2 regions of the Rossellomorea sp. LjRoot5 genome follow, and region 2 is predicted to be linked to the other one. Evidence: a T-box and tRNA genes for the amino acid it is inferred to sense, from the RefSeq annotation. Region 2 holds a T-box; the other holds one or more tRNA genes.
What was found. The T-box of region 2 lies ahead of leuS (leucine--tRNA ligase). A T-box ahead of a tRNA ligase gene usually reads a tRNA of that ligase, here a tRNA-Leu.
Positions count from the first base shown of each region.

Region 1 (3,383 bases), 2.2 Mb from region 2:
TAAAGCGGAGGCGGCTTGAACAGAGACGACAAGCATTTCTGGGCAATCAGAAGAGGGTGTTTTTTACCCTCAGCTGATTGAACTGAAATGACCTCGAGTCTCTAGCCGCCGGAGCTGGAATGTTATCTATTGCAATAGTAGATACAACAATTGGTCGATATTCGGCTTTCTTGACATCAATTCTTTATCTAGTTTTGAAGGAATAAAATTTATATGAAAATATAAAAAAATCCTTGAAAAAAATTATCAACACGATATAATAGTACTTGTCCTTAAAAAAGGGACAATACATAGTCTGGTGACTATGGCGAAGAGGTCACACCCGTTCCCATGCCGAACACGGAAGTTAAGCTCTTCAGCGCCGATGGTAGTTGGGGGATCTCCCCCTGTGAGAGTAGGACGTCGCCAGGCATATCGTTCCGCAGTAGCTCAGTGGTAGAGCTATCGGCTGTTAACCGATCGGTCGCAAGTTCGAATCTTGCCTGCGGAGCCAATATATGGAGAGCTGTCCGAGTGGCCGAAGGAGCACGATTGGAAATCGTGTAGACGGTTAACGCTGTCTCAAGGGTTCAAATCCCTTGCTCTCCGCCATTTTGTTTTCAGTAAGGCCCATTGGTCAAGCGGTTAAGACACCGCCCTTTCACGGCGGTAACACGGGTTCGAATCCCGTATGGGTCACCAATTTTTTTGCGGAAGCAAAAGAACTTACCATGTAATATGGAGGATTAGCTCAGCTGGGAGAGCATCTGCCTTACAAGCAGAGGGTCGGCGGTTCGATCCCGTCATCCTCCACCATGATTTTTTACGAAGCGTAAGCAGAGTAAAATAATCTTCCTTAATTAGTATTTGTAACTTACCATTTCTTATCGTCGCGGGGTGGAGCAGTTCGGTAGCTCGTCGGGCTCATAACCCGAAGGTCACAGGTTCAAATCCTGTCCCCGCAATACCATTTTTGGTCCGGTAGTTCAGTTGGTTAGAATGCCTGCCTGTCACGCAGGAGGTCGCGGGTTCGAGTCCCGTCCGGACCGCCATTTTTATATTAGATAGTCATGAAATGGAAAAGGGTTTCGATAAGCGAGAAGGTCGAGGAAGCGATCGAAGGAACACCGGAGCGTATTTTACATACGTGAGGATGTGACTGAGTGAGCTGACGAAGAGATTCGAAGCTTAGCGGAAGCCGAAAACTATATGGCTCAGTAGCTCAGTTGGTAGAGCAATGGACTGAAAATCCATGTGTCGGCGGTTCGATTCCGTCCTGAGCCACCATTTATTTACTTGATGCCGGTGTAGCTCAACTGGTAGAGCAACTGACTTGTAATCAGTAGGTTGGGGGTTCAAGTCCTCTTGCCGGCACCAGTCAAGTGATTTAGCTGGAGGGGTAGCGAAGTGGCTAAACGCGGCGGACTGTAAATCCGCTCCTTCGGGTTCGGCAGTTCGAATCTGCCCCCCTCCACCATTTATTCTAGGGGTATAGTTTAAAGGTAGAACGAAGGTCTCCAAAACCTTTGGTGTGGGTTCGATTCCTACTACCCCTGCCAATTATTTCATGGCGATTGTGGCGAAGTGGTTAACGCACCTGATTGTGGTTCAGGCATTCGTGGGTTCGATTCCCATCAGTCGCCCCATAAAAGTCACATTTTTATTTCCGTGACATATACTATCAGTGGGCTATAGCCAAGCGGTAAGGCATCGCACTTTGACTGCGACATGCGTTGGTTCGAATCCAGCTAGCCCAGTAGTGCGGAAGTAGTTCAGTGGTAGAACACCACCTTGCCAAGGTGGGGGTCGCGGGTTCGAATCCCGTCTTCCGCTCCAATATTAAGGCGGCATAGCCAAGTGGTAAGGCATGGGTCTGCAAAACCCTGATCACCGGTTCAAATCCGGTTGCCGCCTCCAAATGTAATGCCGGTGTGGCGGAATTGGCAGACGCGCACGACTCAAAATCGTGTTCCTCTGGAGTGCCGGTTCGATCCCGGCCACCGGTACCACATCGCGGGTGTAGTTTAGTGGTAAAACCTCAGCCTTCCAAGCTGATGATGAGGGTTCGATTCCCTTCACCCGCTCCAACTTACATACGACAGACTTTCTCTTCATGAGGAAGTCTTTTTTAATGTTTAATTATGAAAAAACGTTTAACCAGCATCATTTTTACCGTTATGGACGTTTATCTGATCGACTTCACTATATTTATTCTCGATCAAAGCCAATTTATTTTCAAAACTGGACCACTTATTTTCAATTCCACGATTTTATTTTCAAAAACACCACTTTTATTTTCAATTCCAGCATTTTATTTTCAAAAAGCCGATTCACCGCCCACTCATTCCCCAAACAGAACCACAAAGGAATCCAACCTTTTCATTTACCCACCACCCATCAAAACAAACCCCATCTAGTCAAAATATTGCACCTTCTTCGTCAATTGAGTTCCCCTTTTTGAGAAAGCGCTACCATTATAATATAAGAAAGCGATTACACAGTTAGGGTGGTGATACGGGTGGAACCAAAGATTCAGACTGGACCAGTAAGCCCAGATGTACAAATGAAGGCAGTGACGAAGAAAAGGTTCAAGTATAAGAGCTTGCTGACGTACGCTGCCTTTGTAGGACCGGCACTTTTATTTTTCTTAGTGATTCAGATTCTTCCATTCTTAATGGGGGTGTATTATTCCTTTACCTCATGGAATGGTGTCAGTTCGGTTGTTGAGTGGGTAGGATTTGATAATTATAAGAAGATTTTCACGGACGATAAGACGTTTTTCAATTCATTCATGTTCACGACGAAGTTTATGTTTGCGGCAGTGATCATCAGTAACTTGATAGGATTCGGATTTGCTCTTTTACTGAATGCAGCGTTGAAGACCCGAAATATCTTGAGGACGGTATTTTTTATCCCGAACGTCATTGGTGGATTATTACTCGGGTTCATATGGCAGTTCATCTTTGTCAAGGGATTCGCGTCACTTGGGAATATGACGGATATTGGATTCTTTAAGATGCCATGGCTTGGTGATGAGAAGACGGCTTTCTGGGGTATTGTCATCGTATTTGCATGGCAGATCTCAGGGTATATGATGGTCATTTATGTAGCGGCATTGCAAGGGGTCGACAATTCTCTTCTTGAAGCAGCGAAGATAGATGGTGCATCGAGCTGGACGCTCCTGACGAAGATCATCATTCCATTGATTTTACCGGCATTCACGATTTGTTTCTTCCTGACGATTTCGATGGCCTTTAAAATATTCGATTTGAATATCTCGCTGACAGGCGGTGGGCCGTTCAATTCTACACAATCCGTTGCGATCAATATTTATCAGGAAGCTTTCCAGAATAACCGTTATGGACTTGGAACGGCGAAATCGATTCTGTTCTTTGTGGTAGTGG
Region 1 covers NZ_CAXUQN020000001.1:3,235,992-3,239,374, reverse strand. Annotated here, with positions in the region: rRNA gene rrf (5S ribosomal RNA) at 295-411, shown strand; tRNA gene ACSQ2E_RS16565 (tRNA-Asn) at 419-493, shown strand; tRNA gene ACSQ2E_RS16560 (tRNA-Ser) at 500-591, shown strand; tRNA gene ACSQ2E_RS16555 (tRNA-Glu) at 607-681, shown strand; tRNA gene ACSQ2E_RS16550 (tRNA-Val) at 720-795, shown strand; tRNA gene ACSQ2E_RS16545 (tRNA-Met) at 871-944, shown strand; tRNA gene ACSQ2E_RS16540 (tRNA-Asp) at 955-1,031, shown strand; tRNA gene ACSQ2E_RS16535 (tRNA-Phe) at 1,191-1,266, shown strand; tRNA gene ACSQ2E_RS16530 (tRNA-Thr) at 1,281-1,356, shown strand; tRNA gene ACSQ2E_RS16525 (tRNA-Tyr) at 1,373-1,456, shown strand; tRNA gene ACSQ2E_RS16520 (tRNA-Trp) at 1,465-1,538, shown strand; tRNA gene ACSQ2E_RS16515 (tRNA-His) at 1,550-1,625, shown strand; tRNA gene ACSQ2E_RS16510 (tRNA-Gln) at 1,665-1,736, shown strand; tRNA gene ACSQ2E_RS16505 (tRNA-Gly) at 1,741-1,815, shown strand; tRNA gene ACSQ2E_RS16500 (tRNA-Cys) at 1,823-1,896, shown strand; tRNA gene ACSQ2E_RS16495 (tRNA-Leu) at 1,905-1,988, shown strand; tRNA gene ACSQ2E_RS16490 (tRNA-Gly) at 1,993-2,066, shown strand; gene ACSQ2E_RS16485 (carbohydrate ABC transporter permease) at 2,543-3,383, shown strand, end outside.
Region 1: it encodes a tRNA-Leu, which carries the amino acid that the T-box ahead of leuS (leucine--tRNA ligase) is inferred to sense. The anticodon was not compared.

Region 2 (3,383 bases):
AGCCCAGGGCATCGGCTACCAAATCGGCAGGGAATTTGCCGTTGCTGGAGCGAAAGTCGTCCTGACGGATTTGAAGGAAGATGCTGCCCGGGAAGCTTCAGAATCCCTTAAAACAGAAGGATATGAGGTTATCGGATTGGGCTGTGACGTAACCTCGGAATCAGAATTAAAAGAAGCCATCGAAAAAACGGTGGATCATTTTGGGAAGCTCGATGTCCTGATCAACAATGCAGGGCTACAGCATGTATCACATATCGAAGAGTTCCCTACTGAAAAGTTCGAACTGCTGTTAAAAGTCATGCTGACGGCCCCATTTGTCGCCATCAAGCATGTTCTTCCCCACATGAAGAAGCATGGTTCGGGGCGGATCATCAATATGGCGTCCATTAACGGATTGGTTGGATTCTCCGGCAAAGCCGCCTATAATTCTGCGAAACACGGAGTCATCGGCTTGACGAAAGTCGCGGCACTGGAAACGGCGGAGCATGGCATCACCGTGAATGCGGTTTGTCCGGGCTACGTGGATACGCCTCTGGTCCGGAACCAACTGGCGGATCTCGCGAAGACGCGCAACGTCCCTTTTGAGAGGGTGATTGAAGAAGTCATCTATCCTTTGGTGCCCCAGAAACGATTACTGGACGTCAAAGAAATTGCAGACTATACGATGTTCCTTTGCAGTGATGCAGCAAAAGGGATCACCGGTCAGGCAGTTGTTTTGGATGGCGGGTATATGGTTCAATAGATTGGTGGAGAGAGACGGTTCTTAAAGGGGCCGTTTCTTTTTTTTTGAGGGGTGTGTCGAAAGTGAATATTGAGCTGGATGAAAATGTAAAACGGCTGGATTTTTCATCTAAACGGCCGGATTATTTTCCGTTTCGGCTGGATTCAAGGTCAAAACGGCTGGATTTTTCTCGATATCGGCCGGATTCTCAGCGGAATCGGCTGGATTCGTCTGGAGACCGGTCCCAACTTGTACTGAAAGGGCCGGACTCCTCTCCCGTGACCGGTCCCTTTCCAACGAAAAACCCCGATTCTTCTCAAAAACAGTATGATAACAGACGAGTACGGCCAAATTTTCAACCATACTCTGGAACAAATGACAAAATTCTTATCCACAAACCAACAATAGGCTTGCGCTTCTGTATATTTTTCACTAAAATAGTGAATACATATAGTGTTTACTTATATCGAAACGTTGATCAGGAGTAGTAGTGACGGTTTTCTGTCGTAGAGAGTTGACGGGTGGTGAAAGTCAACCAGAAGCATCATGAACTCGCCTGCTGAGTTGCAAGTGTGAAGTAACAGTAAGACTTGCCGTTTTCCGCGTTAAGGATGAATGAAGCTGAGTGCGCGTACACTAATGTGGGTGGTACCGCGGGAGAATGTACATACAGACTCTCGTCCCAAATATTTATTTGGGATGAGGGTTTTTTTGTTTTTTAAAAGAAAGGCATATGACAATCAAAGGAGGATCTCAATATGAGTTTTAATCATAAGAGTGTTGAGACGAAATGGCAGCAGTATTGGGAAGAGAATAAAACGTTCAAGGCAACCGAAGACGAAAGGAAATCCAATTTCTATGCACTGGATATGTTCCCGTATCCATCAGGTGCCGGCCTTCACGTCGGACATCCGGAAGGGTTCACGGCGACAGACATCCTTTCCCGCATGAAGCGTATGCAGGGGTACAATGTCCTTCATCCGATGGGCTGGGATGCATTCGGTTTACCGGCTGAACAATATGCCCTTGATACAGGGAATGATCCGGCAGAATTCACTCAAAAAAATATCGATACGTTCCGCCGACAAATTAAATCACTTGGTTTCTCTTATGACTGGGACCGTGAAGTCAATACGACTGATCCCGGTTACTACAAGTGGACGCAATGGATCTTCACGAAGCTTTATGAAAAAGGCCTCGCTTATGTGGATGAGGTTGCCGTGAACTGGTGTCCGGCACTTGGGACGGTCCTTGCCAATGAAGAAGTCATCGACGGGAAGAGCGAACGCGGTGGTCATCCCGTAGAACGCCGTCCGATGAAGCAGTGGATGTTGAAAATCACAGCTTATGCAGACCGCCTGGTGGAAGACCTTGAAGAGGTTGACTGGCCGGAAAGCATTAAAGACATGCAGCGTAACTGGATCGGACGCTCTGAAGGGGCAGAAGTGAATTTTGTCATTGACGGTCATGACAAATCATTCGATGTATTCACGACCCGTCCGGATACAATCTTTGGTGCGACCTATGCGGTACTTGCTCCTGAACATCCATTTGTAGCAGAAATCACCACAGACGAACAGCGCTCGAAAGTGGATGTGTACATCGATAAGATCAAGTCGAAAAGTGATCTTGAGCGTACAGATCTTGCAAAAGAAAAAACGGGTGTATTCACAGGTGCTTATGCCATCAACCCGGCTAATGGTGAGAAAATGCCGATCTGGATCGCCGATTACGTTCTGATGAGCTACGGTTCAGGCGCGATTATGGCTGTTCCTGCCCATGACGAACGGGACTATGAGTTTGCGAAAGAATTCGATCTTCCAATCGTGGAAGTGGTGGCTGGTGGAAACGTTGAAAAAGAAGCGTACACAGGTGACGGAGATCATGTGAATTCCGGTTTTCTTGACGGATTTGGTAAGGAAGAAGCGATTGCGAAAGCCATTTCCTGGTTGGAAGAGAAGAATATCGGAACGAAGAAAATTACGTATCGCCTTCGCGACTGGCTATTCAGCCGCCAGCGTTACTGGGGCGAGCCGATTCCAGTCATTCACTGGGAAGACGGCACGACAACGACGGTCCCTGAGAGTGAGCTTCCGCTTGTTCTTCCGAAAACGACGGAAATCAAACCGTCCGGTACAGGGGAATCCCCGCTTGCAAATATCAGTGAATGGGTGAACGTCGAAGATCCTGAAACGGGTAAAAAAGGCCGCCGTGAAACGAACACGATGCCGCAGTGGGCGGGAAGCTGCTGGTACTACATCCGTTATATCGATCCACATAACGAAGAGGCACTCGCCGATGCAAAGAAAATGCAGGAGTGGCTGCCGGTCGATACGTATATCGGAGGAGCCGAGCATGCTGTCCTTCATCTGCTGTACGCCCGTTTCTGGCATAAATTCCTTTATGATATCGGAGTAGTTCCAACGAAAGAGCCGTTCCAAAAGCTTTTCAACCAAGGAATGATCCTTGGGGAAAACAATGAAAAAATGAGTAAATCAAAAGGGAATGTCGTGAATCCGGATGAGGTGGTGGAATCTCACGGTGCAGACACCCTTCGCCTATATGAAATGTTCATGGGTCCACTGGAAGCGTCCATTGCCTGGAGCACGAACGGACTTGACGGAGCGCGCCGCTTCCTTGACCGCGTATGGCGCCTGCTTGT
Region 2 covers NZ_CAXUQN020000001.1:1,033,105-1,036,487, forward strand. Annotated here, with positions in the region: gene ACSQ2E_RS05270 (3-hydroxybutyrate dehydrogenase) at 1-742, shown strand, start outside; gene ACSQ2E_RS05275 (hypothetical protein) at 851-1,018, opposite strand; T-box leader at 1,187-1,409, shown strand; gene leuS (leucine--tRNA ligase) at 1,480-3,383, shown strand, end outside.